Regions from separate parts of the Brachybacterium sacelli genome, predicted to be linked through region 1. Evidence: predicted binding sites of a transcription regulator. Region 1 holds the regulator's gene; the other holds the start of a gene.
The links. Region 1 encodes LexA, which represses DNA repair genes until DNA is damaged. Its sites were predicted from a motif close to TCGAACANNTGTTCGA; they were not measured.
Positions count from the first base shown of each region.

Region 2: a site for LexA is predicted at 4,466-4,481, ahead of JOF43_RS20530 (HNH endonuclease signature motif containing protein). Genes of this name have one in related genera too.

Region 1 is NZ_JAGIOD010000001.1:2,361,044-2,371,406, forward strand. It holds gene JOF43_RS10625 (class I SAM-dependent methyltransferase) at 1-313, opposite strand, end outside; gene hflX (GTPase HflX) at 449-2,023, shown strand; gene JOF43_RS10635 (ATP-dependent DNA helicase) at 2,059-4,089, shown strand; gene lexA (transcriptional repressor LexA) at 4,141-4,836, opposite strand; gene JOF43_RS10645 (LysM peptidoglycan-binding domain-containing protein) at 5,007-5,402, shown strand; gene nrdR (transcriptional regulator NrdR) at 5,431-5,892, shown strand; gene JOF43_RS10655 (HelD family protein) at 6,051-8,297, opposite strand; gene JOF43_RS10660 (PAC2 family protein) at 8,441-9,418, shown strand; gene JOF43_RS10665 (cold-shock protein) at 9,677-9,880, shown strand; gene JOF43_RS10670 (spermidine synthase) at 9,977-10,363, opposite strand, start outside.
Region 2 is NZ_JAGIOD010000002.1:1,337,344-1,347,706, forward strand. It holds gene JOF43_RS20515 (response regulator transcription factor) at 1-396, shown strand, start outside; gene JOF43_RS20520 (cation:proton antiporter) at 418-2,121, shown strand; gene nagE (N-acetylglucosamine-specific PTS transporter subunit IIBC) at 2,277-4,226, shown strand; gene JOF43_RS20530 (HNH endonuclease signature motif containing protein) at 4,529-6,142, shown strand; gene JOF43_RS20535 (hypothetical protein) at 6,233-7,639, shown strand; gene JOF43_RS20540 (sulfatase-like hydrolase/transferase) at 7,662-9,122, opposite strand; gene JOF43_RS20545 (alpha-L-arabinofuranosidase C-terminal domain-containing protein) at 9,119-10,363, opposite strand, start outside.

The sequences.
Region 1 (10,363 bases):
CGTTCTCGACGGTCAGCGCCCGGGCCCGTGCACTGACGTCGACCGCCCACACCTCCGCCTCGGGGTGCACGAGCGCCGCGGTCAGGGCGATGGGCCCCCAGCCGCAGCCCAGGTCCAGGATCCGACCGCCCGCGGGCGGCTCGGTGAGCACATCGAGCCGCCCCAGCAGCACGGAGGTGGCCTTGTCCAGTCCGTGCCCGCTGAAGACCGACGCGCTCGAGGTCAGCTCGAGATCGCGCTCTGCCAATCGCACCGACAGCGGGAAGCGCCGGTCCTCGGTCGCCGGGGAAGGGGTGAAGTAGTGCTCGTCCACCTCAGCAGGATACGGACCCCACCGTCGCCTCCGCCCCGCCGCCGGCTCCGCCCAGCGCAAAATCACTCGACCACCGGGGCCCGGCGTGGGATTGTGGAGGAACCGCTCGTCCCCGACGCAAGGAGTGCCCCGATCGTGCCCATCGCCTTCCATCCCGAACCCGACTCCGACGCCGACGTCGACGGGACCACCACGGGAGGAACCGGGGCCGCGGCGCACACCGACAGCACCGACGGTGCCCGGCCCGCAGATGCCGCCCCGACCTCCCGTCGACGGGACCCGCTGACCGAGCGGATCCTCGCCCGCGGGGACGACTCGGTCGCCGCCGTCACCTACGGCTCCGACTCCGACGGTGCGCAGTACGACCTGGCCGACCGCCAGGCTCTGCGCCGCGTGGCGGGGCTGTCCACCGAGCTCGAGGACGTCACCGAGGTCGAGTACCGCCAGCTCCGCCTGGAGAACGTCGTGCTCGCCGGCCTGTACACCTCGGGCGACACCGCCCAGGCGGAGACCAGCCTGCACGAGCTCGCGGCGCTCGCCGAGACCGCTGGCTCCCAGGTGCTCGCCGGTGTGCTCCAGCGCCGCGCGCATCCCGATCCCGCCACGTTCCTGGGAAAGGGCAAGGCGGCAGAGCTCGCGGAGGTCGTCGCCGAGCACGGCGCCGACACCGTGATCGCCGACGGCGAGCTGGGCCCCGGCCAGCGCCGCGCGCTCGAGGACATCGTCAAGGTGAAGGTCATCGACCGCACCGCGCTGATCCTGGACATCTTCGCCCAGCACGCCAAGTCCCGCGAGGGCAAGGCCCAGGTGGAGCTCGCGCAGCTGGAGTACCTGCTGCCGCGGCTGCGCGGCTGGGGCGAGTCGATGTCGCGACAGGCCGGCGGCCGGGTCGCCGCCGGCGGGGCAGGGATGGGCTCGCGCGGACCCGGTGAGACCAAGATCGAGCTGGACCGCCGCCGCATCCGCGACCGCATGGCCAAGCTGCGCCGCGAGATCACGGCGATGACCCCGGGCCGAGACGCCCAGCGCGCCGATCGCAAGCGCAACCGGGTGCCCGCGGTCGCGATCGCCGGGTACACCAACGCGGGCAAGTCCTCGCTGCTGAACCGCCTCACCGGTGCCGGCGTGCTGGTCGAGAACGCGCTGTTCGCGACCCTCGATCCGACGGTGCGCCGCTCGCAGACCCCCGACGGCCGCGAGTTCACCTATGCCGATACCGTCGGTTTCGTGCGGCACCTGCCCACCCAGCTGGTGGAGGCCTTCCGCTCCACCCTCGAGGAGGTCGGGGACGCCGACCTGCTGCTGCATGTGGTCGATGCCTCGCATCCTGATCCCGAGGGACAGATCCTCGCCGTGCGCACCGTGCTCGGCGAGCTCGAGGGCTTCGACGTCCCCGAGATCGTCGTGCTCAACAAGGCGGACCTCGCCGAGCCCGAGACCCTCGCGCGCCTGCGCAGCCAGGTCGGGGAGTCGGCGGTCGTCTCCGCCCGCACGGGCATGGGCGTCGAGGAGCTGCGCGAGCTGATCGCGGAGCGCCTGCCGCGGCCCGCGGTCGAGATCGACTTGGTGGTGCCCTACTCCCGCGGCGACCTGGTCTCCCGGGTGCACACCACCGGCGAGGTCATCACCGAGGAGCACGTCATGGAGGGCACGCATCTGCATGCCCGCGTGGATGAGGCGCTCGCCGCAGAGCTGCACGGCGCGGCCTGACTAGGCGGGGGCGACGGCGCGGATATTCTGAGCCGATGACCACCGCCACCGCTCACCAGGCCGCCCCGGGGGCCGCCGACATCCAGCTGTCGACCCTCATGGACGCGGCGGTCTCGGCGATCGGCGGCACCCGACGGCCGGGCCAGCAGGCCATGGCCGAAGCGGTGGAGACGGCCATGTCCGGTGGTCGTCACCTGCTCGTGCAGGCCGGCACCGGCACCGGGAAGTCGCTCGGGTACCTGGTGCCCGCGCTGCGCCACGCCCTGGTCAGCCGTCGGCCCGTGGTGATCTCCACCGCCACGATCGCGCTGCAGACACAGATCGTGCGCAAGGACCTGCCGCGCCTGGTGGAATCCCTCGCCCCGCACCTTCCGCGCACGCCCACCTTCGCGCTGCTCAAGGGGCGGGCGAACTACCTCTGCCGCCACAAGCTCGACGGCGGTTACCCGGTGGACATCGATCCCGGGGCGCTGTTCGCCGAGGCCGCAGCCGATCCCGCCCGCGGCGGCAGTGAACGCCTGGGGGACCAGGTGCGTCGCCTGCGCGAATGGGCGGAGGAGACCGAAAGCGGCGACCGCGACTCCCTCGAGGACCCCGTCGCCGACCGCGCCTGGCGGCAGGTCTCCGTCACCGGATCCCAGTGCCTGGGGGGCACCTGTCCGATGGTGGAGTCCTGCTTCGCCGAGCGCAGTCGGGAGATCGCGCGCGAGGTCGACATCGTGGTGACCAACCACGCCCTTCTGGCCATCGACGCCTTCGACTCACACGGCATCATCCCGGACCACGACGTCGTGGTCTTCGACGAGGCGCACGACCTCACCGGACGCGTCACCGGCGCCGTCACCGAGGTCCTCACCCCGGGGATGCTGCGCGGGACCGTGCGCGAGCTGCGCAGCCTGGGGGTCGCGGCGATCGCCCTGGACGACGCCTCCGAAGAGCTGCGCGAGTCCCTCGAGCTCGCGCCGGACGGCCGAGTGCTCGGCGACCTGCCCGAGCGCCTCGCCGATGCCATCGGGCAGCTGCGCGTACAGGCGCGAACCGCCCACTCCGACGCGAAGGACGCCGGCGAGGACGGCTCCGCGGCCACCGCCGGCACCCGCAAGACGGTCCGGGCTAACCTGCAGGAGATCATCGACGTCTGCGAACGGCTCACGGCGCCGGGGGAGGACGACGTGGTCTCCGTCTCGCACTCGCAGGCCACCGGGCGCTCCAGCATCCAGGTGGCCCCGCTCAGCGTCGCCGCGGCGATGCGCGGTGCGATCCTCGAGGACCGCACCGCCGTGCTCACCTCGGCGACTCTCGCCCTCGGGGGCCATTTCGAACCCGCGGCGGGCGAGGTGGGGCTGGCCCGGGCCGATCGGACGGGCGAGGACCAGGTGCCGCCGGGAGACGATGCCGGCGCCTGGGCCGGTCTCGACGTGGGCAGCCCCTTCGCCTACCCCCGCCAGGGGATTCTCTACATGGCCCGCCATCTCCCGCAGCCCGGCCGGGACGGGCCCTCGCCGGCGATGCTCGACCATCTCACCGATCTCGTGGAGGCCTCCCGCGGTGGCGCGCTGTGCCTGTTCTCCTCGCGGCGCGGGGCGGAGCTCGCCGCCGAGCACGTGCGGGCGCGTCTCGACCTCACGATCGAGGTCCAGGGCGAGGACTCGATGGCGAACCTGGTGCGGAAGTTCCGCGATGACGAGGATGCCTCCCTGTTCGGAACCCTCACGCTGTGGCAGGGGGTGGACGTCTCGGGTCGCTCCCTGCGCCTGGTCACCATCGACCGGATCCCGTTCCCGCGGCCCGATGACCCGCTGACCTCCGCCCGCCAGGAGCGGATCGGCCGTCGCGGCGGCAACGGCTTCATGGCGGTCTCCGCGCAGCACGCCGCCCTGCTGCTGGCGCAGGGGGCGGGCCGCCTGATCCGCACCGACGAGGACCGTGGCATGGTCGCCGTGCTCGACCCGCGCCTGGCCACCGCCCGGTACGGGGGCTTCCTGCGGGAGGCGATGCCGCCTCTGTGGCCGACGGCGGATCCCGAGGTCGCCCTCGGTGCCCTGCGCCGCCTCGCCGAGGCGTGAGGCGCACGTGCCCGAGGAACTGAGCGCGGGACCCGGCGGCGCGGTGACGCGTCAGACCGCGCGCAGCACCGCGACGACCTTGCCGAGGATCTCGGCGTGGTCGCCCAGGATGGGCGCGAAGGCGGGGTTGTGGGGCATGAGCCACACGTGGTCATCGCGCTGGACGAAGGTCTTCACCGTGGCCTCCCCGTCGATCATGGCCGCGACGATCTCGCCCTTCTCGGCCGCCTGCTGACTGCGCACCACGACCCAGTCGCCGTCGCAGATGGCCGCGTCGATCATCGAGTCGCCGACGACCTGCAGCAGGAAGAGGTTCCCGTCGCCGACCAGACGCGAGGGGAGGGTGAAGACGTCCTCGACCTGCTCCTCGGCGGTGATCGGCACCCCGGCCGCGATGCGGCCGACCACGGGCACGGTGACGGATTCGGGGGCGATGTCGGGCACCGGCACGGGCGCGGGGGCGCCGTCGTCCTCGGGCATCACGACCTCCATGGCCCGCGGACGCTTCGGATCCCGGCGCAGGAAGCCCTTGCGCTCGAGCGCCTGGAGCTGGTGCGAGACCGAGGACGAGGAGGTCAGCCCCACCGCGTCACCGATCTCCCGCATCGTGGGCGGGTACCCGTGATCGGCGATCGCATCGTTGATGGTCTCGAGGACGAGGCGCTGGCGACGGGTGAGTCCCGCGGTGGCGGGATCGGCCGGGGCGTCGCCCCGCGACCGGATCGGCTGGGGGGTGCTCGGCGTCATCGTGCGGGCCTCCTGGCTTCGTCTGTCGGACCCTCGCGGTTCCGTTGTCCTGTCGCCCAGCCTAGGGCGGCGCGCACCCGATGCCAAACAGGTGTTCGAGATTCCTCTTGCGTGTCGCGCCGCCCTCCGGCTACAGTCGCACAAAGATTCGATCGAACAGGAGTTCGGACATGCCTACGGAAACCGCCCCGGTCCTTCCTTTCCCGCAGCACCACGACCAGCGCGATGCGCAGCCGTCTCGAGCGGATGTTCGACTCGAGCCCACCCGGCGGGGCCGCGCCCTGCTGACTCTGGTCGCATTCCTGCTCGGTCTGCTCGTCGCCGGCACGCTGCTGCTGGTGCTCGACGTGCCCACCGCGCTCGCGGGTTCCGAACCGGAGCATCCCGTGACCGTGACGGTCGAGGCGGGCGACACCCTGTGGGGCTATGCCGAGCAGTTCGCCCCCGCGCAGATGAGCGAGCAGGAGTACGTCGCGGCGGTGCGCAGTCTCAACCAGCTGCCCACCGGTCGGGTCACGGCCGGTCAGCAGATCGAGCTGCCGGCCGTGGAGGCCCTCGCGCGCTGACCGTGGGGCGTGCCGGTATCCTGACCGGATGCACTGCCCGTTCTGCCGCCATCCTGACTCCCGGGTCGTGGATTCGCGCACGTCCGACGACGGCGCGACCATCCGGCGCCGTCGCCAGTGCCCGAACTGCTCGCGGCGCTTCTCGACCTCCGAGACGGCCTCCCTGTCCGTGCTCAAGCGCTCCGGGGTCAGTGAACCGTTCAGTCGGACGAAGGTGATCTCCGGCGTGCGCAAGGCGTGTCAGGGGCGTCCCGTGAGCGACGACGAGCTGGCGCTGCTCGCCCAGCGGGTCGAGGAGACCATCCGCGCCAGCGGCCAGGCGGAGGTCGACGCCCACCAGGTGGGCCTGTCGATCCTCCAACCGCTGCAGGAGCTCGACCTGGTCGCCTACCTCCGGTTCGCGAGCGTCTACCAGGACTTCGACTCGCTCGAGGACTTCGAGAGCGAGATCGCCCGACTGCGGGCAGAGTCGGCGTCCGCCCGCGCCTGAGAGTCGGGCATTCCGGCTAAAGGACCATAGTTTCCGGGATTCTTCACAGATCGGTTCGAAGGGGCCGTCGGCTGTGCATAAGATATCCCTCGTGCACTCACGCAGTGCACGACCGATCGGCGGTCGCGGAGGGGAAGCCGCGGCCGCCGATCCCTGTCTCAGGAGGGCGCGATCCCCTCGGGCAGATCGCGGGAATGGACCACGCCGAGATGATGGGTCGTCCTGGTCATCGCCACGTAGAGATCGCCGGCGCCGTGGTCCTCGAGCAGCTCGGCCGGTTCGAGGACGATCACGCCGTCGAACTCCAGCCCCTTCGCCTCCTGCGCAGTCATGACGGCGACCTCGTCGTCCACGCCGGAGGATCCGGCGCCCGCCCGTGGCACGTCCTCGCGACGGTGCAGCTGCGCCAGGACCGCCTCGACGCGCTCGGCGATCGTGATCACGGCCAGCCGCCCGACATTGTCCGCGTACGCGGCAGCGACGGCCTCGGCCGTGCGCTCGGCGAGCTCGGTCGGCCCGGCCCGTTCGATGAGCGGATCGCGGTCGCCCTCTCGCACCGAGCTGACCTCGGTGACCGGCAGCCGATGCGCCTGGGCCATCGCCACGGCCCGGTCCATGATCCGCCGCGGGGTGCGGTAGTTGACGCTCAGGTGCTCGACCTGCAGCCGGTCCTGGATGTACGGGCCCAGGGCGTCGCTCCAGGACGAGGTGCCGCCGGCCGAGGAGGTCTGGGCGACGTCCCCGACCACGGTGAACGACTTCGTGGGGGCGCGCCGCATCAGGGCGCGCCAGCTCATGGGGGAGTGCTCCTGGGCCTCGTCGACCACGACGTGCCCGTAGGTCCAGCTGCGCTCGGCCGAGGCGCGCTCGGCGAGGGTGCGGCCGTCGCGGATCTGGCTGACCTGGTCGGCGAGGTCCTCGGCGCGCACGATGCCCGAGGTGTCGATGTTCTCGATGACCTTGCGGGCGTAGTCGACGTCGGCCTCCCGGCGGTCGGCGGCCTCGCGCGCCCGGGCCTCGGACGGTGCGGCGTCCTCGCCCAGCAGCTCGGCGACCTCGTCGAGCAGGGGGACGTCCTCGACGGTCCAGGGGGCGTCCTTGGCGCGGACCAGCAGATCGAGACGATCGGCGAGGGCCGGTGGCGCCGCGGCGCGCACGCGGTCCTCCCGCGCCAGCAGCACCCGCAGGAATCCCTGCGGCGTGTAGGGGAGCCAGGCGAGGTTCAGCTGACGCTTGACCTCGGGATCGTGGCGCAGGTCGGACAACAGGCCGGGACGGTCCTCGGGGACGACGGTGCTGCCGCGTGCGACAAGTGCCTCCTCATAGGCCTCGACCAGGCGGTCCATCGCGGCGCGCACGAACACGGCGCGGGCGGCGTTGTGCGGCTTGTGCGTGGCGCGGGCCTCGCGCCGGGCGGCGCGGAGAGCGTCTCGGGTCAGAGTGATCGGCGTGCCGTCGATCCGCAGCTCGATGTCGGCGGAAGGGACGATCTGGCGCTGCTTGACCGCGCGCGCGAGCAGCTCGGCCATCGCCACGTCGCCCTTGAGGCGGGCCACCTCGTCGGTGTCGTGGAGGAAGGTCTCGATGCCGGGGAACAGCTCGCCGGGGGTCAGCATGACCACGCCGGACTCCCCGAGGCTCGGCAGCACTCGCTCGATGTACCGCAGGAACCCGGGGGTCGGGGCCATGATCAGCACGCCGGTGTGCTCGAGCCGACGGCGATGGGTGTACAGCAGATAGGCCGCACGGTGCAGGGCGACGGCCGTCTTGCCGGTGCCGGGGCCGCCCTGGACCACGAGCACGCCACGGTTGGTGGAGCGGATGATGCGGTCCTGCTCCGACTGGATGGTCGCGACGATGTCGCCCATGCGCCCGGTGCGCTGGCCGGAGACCGCCGCCAGCAGGGCTCCCTCTCCCTGCAGCACCACGTCGTGGTGGTCGCCGTCGAGCACCGTCTGGTCCAGGACGTCGTCCTCGAGCCCGATCACGGTGCGTCCGCGGCTGATCAGGTGGCGGCGCAGCCGGACGTTCAGCCGGTCGGTGCTGGTGGCCTGGTAGAAGGCGGCCGCGGCGGGTGCGCGCCAGTCCACGAGGAGCTGCTCGCGATCCGCGGTGAACAGTCCGATGCGGCCGATGTAGCGGCGGGCGGCGTCGTCCGTGTCGAGCCGGCCGAAGACGACGCTGCGGGCGACGGAGCGCAGCAGGGCCAGGCGGTCCTCGTACAGCGCCATGAACGAGTCCCGTTCGGACCGGTTCTGGTGTGTCGAGGCGTGCTGCGAGGCCTGGATCCGCTCCAGATTGCCCTCGACCTGTTCGATGAGCTCATCGAGCCGCGCGTAGAGCCGGTCCGCGTAGGCCTGCTCGCGCGCGATCTCCCGGGCGATCTGCTCTTCCGCGTCGTCCACGGACCTGCCCCCTTCGACGGTTGATCCTCCCGCCGCCCAGGAGATTCCCGGGGTCGGCGAAGCACGGTGGTCCATTATGGTGGACAGGCCTGGATGCACGTGCCATCCGGGGCACCCAACCGGCCACGAGGGAGGAGACGCCGATGCGTGACCCACGTGACCTGTACCGGTACGAGGACGCCGAGGTGCTGGCGGCGGTGCCGCGCACCGGTCTGACCCTGGTCCACGCCCTGCCGGGCCTGGTCGACGCCGGCAACGCCTGCCGGATCGCCTCCACCTACCTGCGCGACGAGCTGCGGCATCTGCGGCTGGTCACCTTCGACATGGACGAGCTGCTCGACTACCGCGGCTCCCGCCCGCAGGCGGTGTTCGACGGCACTTCCTACACGAGCGTCGACATCACCGAGCTGACCCTGTCCCTCATGTACGACGAGGCCGACCGTCCGTTCCTCTTCCTCGACGGGCCGGAACCCGACCTGCAGTGGCGGCGCCTGTCCGAGGCGCTCATCGATCTGGTCGAGTTCTTCGACGTGGAGCGCGTGGTGGGCATGCAGGCGGTGCCCATGGCGGTCCCGCACACCCGTCCGATCGGGCTGATCGCCCATGCGAACGACCCCTCCCTGCTGGGGCGGCCCGGGGCGCGGCCGACGCCGGCGCCCGGCACCACCCCGGGGACCGACGGCGAGGAGGGCTCCGAGATCGTGGTGCCGGCGGCGTTCGGCGCTCTGCTCGAGCACCAGCTCGGACGCGCCGATCACCCGGCGATGGGCTACGCGGCCCAGATCCCGCACTACCTCACGCGGACCGACTTCCCGGCCGGGGCACTCGCCCTGCTGCGCCGGGTCAGCGATGCCGCCGGGCTCGACCTGCCGCTGGTGCACCTCGGCGACCTCACCGATGCGGCGACCGTCGCCCTGCAGGGGACGCTCGAGCAGAACGGGGAGGTGCGGCAGATCGTCAGCGCCCTCGAGGAGCAGTACGACTCCCTGAGCGAGGGCGGGGCCGCCTCCTCGCTGGCGACCACGATGGATCTGCCGACGGCGGACGAGATCGGCGAGCACTTCGAGCGGTTCCTCGCCGATCACGACGGCGACTGGCCGGACGATCCCCGTCAGCTGTGACCTCTCGGCGGTGCCGGTCGCGCCGAGTTGTTACTGCTTCGTGATCGCTGATCGCCGAACTCCGTGTGAACGAGGACACTGTCATGACAGAATGGCGGCGTTGCGGTGATGCAGGTCCGGCAGGACAGTCCGTCGATGGTGCCTCGGCACAGCAGTACGGCTTGCACCTGACGCCACCCGCCTCGGCGGGGGACGGCTTCACGCGGCGCCGCGATCGCGTACCGCGATCGTTGATGGACGACACAGAAGGTGACAGGTATGGCACAGGGCTCGGTCAAGTGGTTCAACGCCGAAAAGGGCTACGGATTCATCGAGATCGACGGAGGCGGCGCTGACGTCTTCGTGCATCACAGCAAGATCGACATGGACGGCTACCGCGCCCTCGACGAGGGTCAGCGCGTGGAGTTCGAGGTCAGCCAGGGTGACAAGGGGCCGCAGGCCGAGCAGGTCCGCCCTCTCTGATCCCGAGGACCCCGAGATCTCACGGGCCGGGCAGGAGCAGAAGCTCCTGCCCGGCCCGTCGTCGTCCGCGGGACGCAGCGGATCCGCGTCGAGGGCTCAGCCCTGTCCGCGGACCCGCCCGGCGCGGGCCAGCGCCTGGACCTGGGCGGGCTGCGCGAGCCGGACCGACACCGCGTCGGAGCGCAGTGCCCGATCGATCCCCGGGGGCAGTGGGCCGTCCGAGGCCAGCAGCACGCAGTTCCCGCGGCGCCTGCCCGACAGATGGGCGGGTTCGGCGATGACCCCGACGTGCGCGAACGCCGCCGAGAGGGTGGCGACCTCGCCGGCGATCAGCCCGGTCCCCGGCGGTGCTGCACAGTTGGCGAGGTAGAGCCCGCCGGGACGCAGCACCCTGGCCGCGTGCTCGGCGGCCCGCAGCGACGTCAGCGCCTCGGGCGTCGTGGCCCCCGCGAACACATCGCGCACCAGCACGTCGAAGCGGTC
Region 2 (10,363 bases), on a different contig from region 1:
GTGGCCCGGGACCCGGAGGCTGCGATCGTGATGATCACCCGGCACGCCCGGCCCGGGATCCTGCGCTCCGCCCTCGCCGCCGGGGTGCGCGGATTCGTCCCCAAGAGCACCAGCGCCGATCAGCTGGCCCGTGTCATCGAGCGGGTCCACGCCGGCGGGCGCTACGTCGACCCCGAGCTCGCAGTGACGGCGCTGGGTTTCGACTGCCCGCTCACCGAGCGCGAGGTCGACGTGCTGCGGCTGACCCATCAGGGACTTCCCGTCGCCGAGATCGCCGCACATCTCCACCTCGCCCAGGGGACGGTGAGAAACTATCTCTCGGACGCCATCGCGAAACTTGGCGTCGCGGACCGTCACGCAGCCGCCAGGGAGGCGCGCGCGCACGGCTGGATCTGAGAGCGAGCGTGAGGGGACAGCGTGGGGTTGGAACAGTTCGAGATCGTCGCCGTCCTGGCCGTGCTGATCATCGTCGCGGCCTCGTACTTCTCGAGCAGACTGGGCCTGGCCACACCGATCATCCTCGTGCTCGTGGGCCTCGGAGTGAGCCTGATCCCGGGCATGCCCGAGGTCCATCCCGAACCCGAGCTGATCCTGGCGGTGGTGCTGCCGCCCCTGCTCTACTCGGCGGCGGTCAACATGCCGGTGATGGACTTCCGGCGTGACCTGAGGACCATCGGCTCCCTCTCCGTCGTCCTCGTGCTGGTCTCCGCCTTCGCCGTCGGCGCACTGCTCTGGGCGATCTTCCCGAACCTGAGCTTCGCGGCCGCCGTCGCCGTGGGGGCAGTGGTCAGCCCGCCGGACGCGGTCGCGGCGACCTCGATCGGCAAGCGCCTCGGCCTGCCCCCGCGACTGCTGACCATTCTCGAAGGGGAGGGGCTGGTCAACGACGCGACCGCCCTGGTGCTGATGCGCACTGCCGTGGCCGCCACCGCCGGCGCCTTCTCCTTCTGGCACGCCGCGGCAGACTTCTTCTACGCGGTCGCCGTGGCCATCTTCGTCGGCACCGTCGTCGGCTTCATCGCCGTCCGGATCCGCTCGGAGATCGACCAGCCGGTGCTGACCACCGCGATCTCCTTCGTGGTGCCGTTCATCGCCTTCCTGCCCGCCGAGCTCGCCCACGCCTCCGGGGTGCTGGCGGTGGTCGCGGCGGGCCTGGTCACCGGCGCGAGCGGCGTGCGTCGGCTGAGTGTGGCCGACCGCAACGCCGAGCGCACGAACTGGCTGACCGCGCAGCTGCTGCTCGAGAACGGCGTGTTCCTGCTGATGGGCCTGCAGCTGATGACGCTGATCGCCGACGTCTCCCACGACGGGCTGTCGGTGTGGAGCGCCGTGTGGGTCGGACTCGTGGTCACCGTGCTGCTGATCCTCATCAGGACCTTCTTCGTGATCCCGGTGGTGTTCGCCGCCCGTCGGCGTCGTCCCGGCTACGAGGCGCAGGCCCGACGCTTCAGCGAGGCGCTCGACCAGGTCTCGAGCGACGAGCGCTTCCAGAGTCACCCTCGCGGCGAACGCATCGAGCGCTGGTTGCAGCGCCGCCGCGCTGACGCCAAGTTCTACGCCGGCAACGGCCTGGGCTGGCGAGGAGGGGCCGTCCTGGCCTGGTCCGGGATGCGCGGGGTGGTGACCCTGGCCGCCGCCCAGTCGCTGCCGACAGGCTTCCCGTACCGCACCCAGCTGCTCCTGGTCGCCTTCGTGGTCGCCCTGGTGACACTGGTGGGGCAGGGAGGCACCCTGCCGCTGCTGATTCGCCTGCTCGGCGTCCGCGGCACCGACGAGGAGAAGGCTCGGCGCGAGCTCTCCCTGCTCCTGACCGAGGTCAACGAAGCGGCCGTCGGTCAGGTGCTCGCAAATCCCGAACTGCGTCGCCGCGACGGCACCCCCTTCGACCCGGCCGTGCTCGAGAAGGCCCGGCAGATGCACGAGCGGATGAGCGATCCGGAGCGCCGAGCGCACGACGAGGACCCCTCGCGGGCCCAGTACCCCGAGCTCATGCAGCTGCTCCTGGACGCCCAGCAGGACGCGCTCAACGAGGCGCGCTCCACCGGATCCTACGACTCCGTCACGATAAAGCGAGCTCAGAAGCAGCTCGACCAGGGGTCCGTGAGGTTCGCCGGTATCTGATCCGTCGGCGCCCGAGTGCGACGTCCGTCATGTGGGATGCTCATCCATGCGCATCTCGACCCCGAATCGGTGCAGAATGACCACCGTTCCCCGGAGCGCATGGCACGGCACAGTAGCCGGTCGATGCGGTGCGCTCTTCGTCCTGAGAGGTACCGATGAAGTTCTTCCAGCGCCTGGGCAGATCGTTGATGCTGCCCGTGGCAGTCCTCCCCGTGGCCGCGATCCTGAGCGGCATCGGCTATTGGATCCTGACCGCGACCGGCAACGACACCAACCTGGCCGGGGTCTTCTTCCAGACAGCCGGTGGCGCGCTGCTGGACAACCTGCCCCTTCTGTTCGCGATCGGTGTGTCCATCGGCATGGCCACGAAGCCGGACGGCACGTCTGCGCTCGCGGGCCTCGTCTCCTGGCTGACAGTGACCACCCTGCTGAACCCGGAGAACGTCGCTCTCTTCCAGGGCATCGAGGAGAAGGCGGTCAATCCCGCCTTCACCAACCTCGAGAACGTTTTTGTGGGCATCATCTGTGGCCTCATCGGGGCCTGGGTCTATGACCACTTCAAGGACACAAAGCTGCCGGACGCTTTGTCATTCTTCTCCGGCAAGCGGTCCGTCGCGATCGTCGCCGCCGGGATCTCGCTGGTCGTCGCCCTCGTGCTGTTCTTCGTCTGGCCGCTGGTGTACTCGGGCCTGGTGGGCTTCGGCGAGTTCATCCTCACCCTCGGCCCCGTCGGCGTGGGGATCTACGGCTTCCTCAACCGGCTTCTCATCCCGTTGGGCCTCCATCACGCACTGAACTCTGTGTTCTGGTACGACGTCGCCGGGATCAACGACCTCGGAAACTTCCTGAACAACACCGGCACCTACGGTGTCACGGGGCAATACATGACCGGCTTCTTCCCGATCATGATGCTCGGGCTGCCCGGCGCGGCGCTCGCGATGTACGTGACGGCCAAGTCCACGCGCCGCAAGGTCGCCGCGGGCGTCCTGCTCTCCAGCGCCATCGCCTCGTTCTTCGTGGGCGTCACCGAGCCGTTGGAGTTCTCCTTCATGTTCCTGGCCCCGGGCCTGTACGTGGTGCACGCCCTGTTCACGGGCATCTCCATGGGCATCAGCGCGCTGCTGCCGGTGCGAATGGGCTTCGGATTCTCCGGCGGCTTCATCGACCTGGTGCTGGGCTGGGTGAACCCGATGGCGCAGAACCCCTGGGCGATCCCGCTGATGGGCGTGTTCTGGTTCGTCGTCTACTTCGTGGTCTTCCGCTTCATCATCCGTCGCTTCGATCTGAAGACCCCCGGCCGCGAGGACGGCGAGGATCTCGAGGAAGACGACGATGTCCTCGCCCCCGGCGCGGACAAGTACCTCGTCACCGCCACCGCCTTCCTCATCGCCCTCGGCGGCCGCGAGAACATCGTGGACCTCGAGAACTGTGCCACCCGGCTGCGTATGGAGGTCGCCGACACCACGGCGATCGACGAGGCCGCCCTGAAGCGGGCCGGCGCCGCGGGCACGATGAAGCCGGGCGGGCAGTCGGTCCAGGTCATCTACGGCACCAGCGTCCAGTTCGTGAAGGACGCCATGGAGCGCATCATCACCGGCAAGGCCGAGGCCGTCGCCCCCGCGGAGGCGGCAGAGATCGCCGCCGCGACGGGCGGGGACGCCGGTGCGGACGGGGGAGTCGCCACCGCGGTCCGCACGAGCTCCTTGGTGCGTCTGCGCCAGCCCGTCGCCGGCGCCGTCGTGCCGCTCTCGGAGGTTCCCGACCCGACCTTCGCACAGGGCGTCATGGGCCCGGGCGTCGCGATCGAGCCGATCTCGGGCGAGGTCGTCGCCCCCGCTGCGGGCACCGTCACCCACGTGTTCCCCACCGGTCATGCCGCGGCGCTCACCCTCGACGACGGGACCGAGGTGCTCGTCCACGTCGGCCTCGACACGGTGAAGATGCAGGGCGAGGGCTTCACCACCCTGGTGCAGACGGGGGAGCACGTCAGCGCGGGCACGCCGCTGCTGCGCGCGGACCTCTCCGCGATCCGCGTCGCGGGGTACTCGACCGTGACGCCGGTGATCGTGCTCAACGACAAGGAGGCGCGGATCGAGCTGATCTGAGCCGACGGGCGACCGATGCCTTCCGGTCGCCACGTGCTGGGCGACGGCCCGGCACTGGGGGAGACCCCGGTGCCGGGCCGTCGCCATGTGTCGGGCGGACCTCGCGCCGAGCCCTGCCGGCGCACGATGGCGACAGGACGCCGAGGCCCGTCTTCGCCCCGAGGGTCGCCGTCGATCTTTCCTCCACACAGGGTGGTCATCCACAATGTGGAGCAGTATTGCGAAAGCACTGGCGCCGGTCGAACAAAGCTTCTAAAATAGGAGAGAAGAGCAGGACGAGATGATGTGAAGGGTGGTGCACGATGTCGGCGAATTCTGGGTCGAGGTCCTCTGCGTGCGCCACGACCGCCTCGGCCGCTGTCGACGATCAGCAGGCTTCCCGCGACGCGGCGGCCCCTCCTCCCGTCGAACTCCCACATACGCCGGTCCGCGCTCGCACGCCTCTGGATCCCGACACCTTCGCCGCCCGTTCCCACGTCGAACCCGGCTGCGTCGAGGAGCAGCTGGCCCGTGCGCTCTTCGCCACCCATCACGAGGAGGCGCTCGCCCACGCCAGTCGCCTGCGCACGCTCGCGATGCTCTGGGACGAGGAGAGCGAGGAGGGCGACCTGAACGCCATCCTCGTCGCCGACGCGCGACGGATCACCCTGACTCAGGCCCGCTCGCAGCTGCGCGACGCCGTCACGGCCGTGGTGGCCCTTCCGCACACCCTCGCCCGCCTCGAAGCCGGTCATCTCCCCGTCTCCTGGTTCGAGCAGCTGCTGCGCAGGGTCCGTCGCCTCACCTCCGACGAGTGCCGACAGGTCGACGACCGCGTCGCCGAGTGGGACCTCGCGAACATCACCTCGGACCGGTTCACGCGGGAGTTGGGCAAGCTCATCGCCTGGTTCGGTGCGGCGGCAGTGCGTGCCACGCCGACCGAGCAGCGGAATGTCGCTCTCGAGATGAATCCCGACCACGACGGCACCGCGTGCCTCGTCGTCACCGGCCCGGTCCACGAGATGCTCGGCCTGGCGCGCCGGCTCGACCTCGCGGCTCGCGCGGTCCAGAACCAGCAGCGTCGCGCCCTCGAGGAGCAGCGCCCCGCGCCCTTCGACATCGATGGGGACGTCGCCCGCGACGGGCGCCACATGCCCCTTGCGGCCCTGCGCTACGCGATCCTCACCCGCACCATGCTCGAGACCCCGGGTGTGCAGGTGCCCCAGAGTCGCTTCCGGCTGCAGGTGATCGTCCCGGCCATGACGCTCCTGGGGGAGTCCGACGCCCCCGGCACGATCGACGGGACCATCCCGCTGCCCGCACCGATGGCCCGCCACCTCGCGGCCGGTGAACCCACCTGGTACCGGATCCTCACCGATCCCTCGGACGGTGCCTACCTCCCGCTGCCGCCCGAGAAGTACTCGCCCACCACCGCGATGGCCGAGCACCTGCGCCTGCTCGATCCCGTCTGCGCCGTTCCCGGATGCACCAACAATGTGTGCACGGTCGGCGAGGCGGACCATATCGAGGAATTCGATCACGAGAATCCTGAGAAGGGTGGGCGCACCGCCCTCGATAATCTTCACCGATTGTGCTGGAAGCATCACGACATGAAGACACGAGGACTTCTCGATCCGGTCCGTGGACCGGATGGGACGACCACATGGCGCATCGGTGACCTCGCCACCATCACGACCGATCAGAACCGGGATCTGCTGACCCCGGAGCTCGCAGCGGCCCTCCAGCGCTCCTGGGAGGCCTACGAAGACATGCTCGCAGGGGACGATGCCCGGCGCCGCGGCCTCGGGGACCTCGAGGACGAGGGTGCGCCGGTCGCCATAGACGGTGGGGAGATGGACGGTGGCGAGATGGACGGTGGCGAACCGGATCGTGCCGGGCTGGTCGGCGCAGGAACCTACCCCGACCCGCCGTACTGAGCCGGACCTTTGCCCCCCTCCGTGTACGCCACCAGGGAAACTCCCCGCTCGCAGGTGGCCGGATCCGCTTCGCACCGTCATGCTGGAGGGATGTCGGAGAACTCGCCCCGGGAGCGCTCCTCCCACGAACCGGATCCGGCCACGCAGGAGCAGTGGCAGCGGGCACGGGAGGAGGTGCTGTCCGAGTACGGCACCTGGCGAGTGACGGCCGACGAGGACGCCCCTGTCGCGGAGGAGGTGCGGACCCTCGAGACGCTGCTTCGCCTGAAGACCGAGCAGCAGGGCAGTCCGGAACCGGGGCTGTGGACCGAGGAGCTGGCCACCGAGCTGCTCACCGAGATCGTGCCGCGCACCGTCATCCAGCCCCGCGAGCACGTGATGGACATGGTGCCCACGCTCGGACACTTCTTCACCTACCTGGGCCAGACCGGCCGCTGGGCCGCCGACTCGATGCCCCCGCAGGCCGCCCCCATGATGCTCGCCTCGCTCGAGTTCGCGACCCTCGAGGCGGCCGACGACCCCTCCCGCCGCTCCTTCTCCACGAACATCCTCGGCCACGGCCTCGCGCTCGGCGTCGATCTCGAGGACGACGAGGAGCTGGCCGGTTACATGCACTGGTACAACTCGCTGCCCGACGACGAGCGTGTCGAGCTCAGCGACACCGGACGCCTCACCGCCCCCACCGTCCCGTTCGACAGGGAGGAATCCATCCGGGCGGCCCAGGACGAGAGCCGCCTGAGCAGCTCCTGGCCCTGGTTCCTCCCCGAGCTCGAGGACGGCGACGGCGTCACGGTCACCGAGCTCGAGACCGACCAGGAGGCCGAGGCCTACGCGGACAACACCTTCGTCCGGATCGCCGTCGGCATCCTCGACCTGGTCGGCGACGGGAGCCGCAGGATCACCGGGACCCAGGCCCTCACCCGGGCCGACAGCTCCTCCCTCCTCGCGACGATCGGGACCCCGCAGAGCGTGCGCACCATGTGGCAGCACGCCGAGCTCTCCGGACCCTGGGTCACGCTGCTGGACGGCGGCTGGCTCAGCCTCTCCGGCTCCCAGGTGCACCGCGAGACGGGCCCGGTCCGGTACGTGCCGCTCAGCGAGGATCCGGAGAAGTTCGTCGAGTTCGGCCACGCCGTGCTCACGGCGACGCTGTTCGGCCGGGACGCCCGGGACCGGGAGGACGGCGGGTTCCGCGGCATGCCGGACACCCTCGCCGCGCTGCTCGTCGCCTGCAGTGAGCAGGGGCTCGACCTCCGCGAGAACCTCGACGGCGCATCGGGAGAGGCGGGGGCGGCAGGTGCCCGGGCCCAGACCGCGGTGCAGCGCAGCGTGGAGGACTGGCAGCGGTTCTCGAGTGTGCGGGCGGACCTCGACGATCTCGCCCGAGCGGGCGTCCTCACGCGCGACGGCGAGCGCTACCGCGGTTCCTCGGCCGTGATGGGTGCGTTGGTGGCCCTCATCAAGGACCAGAACACCCGGGGCGACGGGACCGCCTGACCACGGCGATCCGGCGTCGGCCTCACCACACGTCGACGCGCCGCGCCGTGCGGTCCTCGGTCGCGACCATCACGTCGAGCAGGGTCTCCTGCAGCGCCAGGCGCGTCGCCGCGTGGCCCGCCTCGGCCCACAGGTTCGTCAGCTCCCGCGGATCGGCGGCCAGGTCGTAGAGCTCACCGGTGCGCTCGCGGTCGGTGGCGGGCTCGCCATGATGGACGACGAGCTTCCACTGCCCGGTGCGCAGCATCGTCACCAGGGCGGGGGAATCGTAGGGGTGGCCGCTGTCGCGATACTGGCAGAGCGCCCAGTCGCGCCATCGCACGTCCTCGTCCCCTCGCAGCAGCGGCAGCAGGCTCGAGCCCTGCATCGCCCGTGGCACCGGGGCCGCGGCGGCCTCCAGGAAGGTCGGGGCCAGGTCCACCCACTGCGCCAGCTCCGTGCGCCGAGTGCCGGGCTCGGTCACGCCGGGCCAGCGCACGATCAGCGGCACCCGCACCGCGCCCTCGTACAGGAACGGGCCCTTGAGCATCAGTTGGTGATCCCCGAGCATCTCCCCGTGGTCACTGGTGAAGACCACGATCGTGTTCTCGGCCTGGCCGGTCTCCTCGAGCACCGCCAGGATGCGCCCCACCTCGTCGTCGAGCAGGGAGACCATCGCATAGTAGGCGCGCACCGTCTCGGCCAGCTCCTGCTCGGAGTACTCGAGATAGCCCCGGGCGTGTCCTGCATAGGATTCGGCGGAGGCCTCGGCCTGGATCGGCGGCTTGGACTCGAGCTCGCCGGGCCGCGTGACCGGGGCGGGCAGGCCCGAGGAGTCGTAGCGGTCGAGGTACTCCTGCGGGGCGCCGAAGCCGTGATGCGGGTCGAAGAAGTTGGCGAGGAACACGAACGGGCTGGAGGCCCCACCGGTCCCCTCCGCCGCATGGCGCAGGAAGCCGATGGTCTCTTCGGCGATCCAGTGGCTGTAGTGCGCCTCGGCGGGCAGGGCGTCGAAGGCGCCCGGCCCCTCCCGCAACGCCCTGGCGTGGAGATCCGGGTGACGAGCGGCCAGCCACCGGTGGTACGCGTTCTCCGAGGAGCCCGGGTAGGGGTCGTGGGCCCAGCGGAACACCCGCAGGCCGTCGTCGAGCCGTGGCTCGGTGCGCCCGCCGTGGCACGAGCCCAGATGCAGCTTGCCCACCAGCCCCGCGTCGTAGCCGGCGTCGGCCAGCTCCCGGGTGAACAGCCGCTCGTGTGCCGGCAGGTCCACGCCGTTGGCCCAGAGCCCGTGGGAGGGCACGTAGCGACCGGTCATGAGACTCGCCCGGGACGGCCCGCACACCGGGCTCTGCACGTAGCAGTTCTCGAACAGCGCACCCTCAGCGGCCAGACGGTCCAGGTGAGGGGTGTCGATGTGCGGGTTCCCGGCGGCGCCGAGGGCGTCGAAGCGCTGCTGATCGGTGCACAGCAGCAGGATGTTCGGCTGCTCGGTGGTGGGAGTCATCGCGCCTCCAGGGTCAGCACGGTGATCGAGTGCGGGGGCAGCACCCAGGTGCCGTCATCGGCCTCGACCGTGCCCAGGTCCCGGGTGGTCACGGATTCCGGGGCGCTCAGCGTGTTCGCGGCATACAGGTCCGTGAGGTCCCCGCCCACCTGGCGCAGTCGGGCCCGGGTGGGTGCGGCCGACGTCGAGCCGTCGAGCACGGGCCGGACCCGCAGCGTCTCGCTGCGGTGGCGGTTCACCACCGCGAGCCGCACCGAGCCGTCGTCCGCCCGGGTGGCGACCGCATCGAGGAAGGGAACGGTCATCGTGGCGGTGGGCTGCGCCCCCGTGGGGTCACGGTCATCGCCCAGACGCACGGACTGCAGGCGCCCCGGACCGTCGACCGTCGTGGGCAGCACGGTGCGACCGGTGTGGTGGCGGTAGAGGTGCCACACGGGGTAGAGCGCCGAGCCGACGGCACCTCCGGGTCGCGCGACGACCACGCCGTTGGCGGTGACGAGGTTGACCGGGTTCGCCATCGAGACCGCGGCGGCGTTCCCCGCGGTGCGGTGGATCGCGTGGAGCACCCCGGCCGCGAACAGGGCGTCGCCGATCGTCCGCGGGCTGTAGCGGTTCACGCGCACCTGGGACGGCAGGGCGTCGACGGGCGCCGTCTCGCGCTCGGCGATCCCGCCGTCGGCCCCTGGTCGCGGCGCCTCCCAGGCGGACGGCTCGAGATGGCGCATGTTCCACTCGTCGATCACCAGCTTCGGCGCCCGCTCCAGACCGGCCCGCGCGGAGATCCCGGCGACCAGCTGGGAGTACCGACTGATCTCCCGCTCCACGTACAGCGACTGGGCCACCACGGCGTCGTAGTCGTCACCGGTCATGAGATGGTTGCTGGCCCCGTACAGATGCAGTGAGAGGTGATCGAGGAAGCGCCCGGCCCGCTCCAGCAGCGGCGTCGTCCAGCGCTCCTGGTCCCCGGGGGTCCCGACGCCGATCAGCTCGATCGACGGATCGATCGTGCGCATGAACCGGGCGTGCTCGAGGGCGTCTTCGGCGTAGCGCTCGGCGCTGCGGTGACCCATCTGCCAGGGGCCGTAGACCTCGTTGCCGATGCCCCAGTAGCGCACCCGCCACGGCTCGGAGCGTCCGTTGGCCGCGCGCCGACGGGCCATGGTCGTCTCGCGCGTGCCGTTGGTGTAGTCGACCCAGCGCATCGCCTCCTCGACATCCCTCGCTGAGTGCGCGAGGTATGC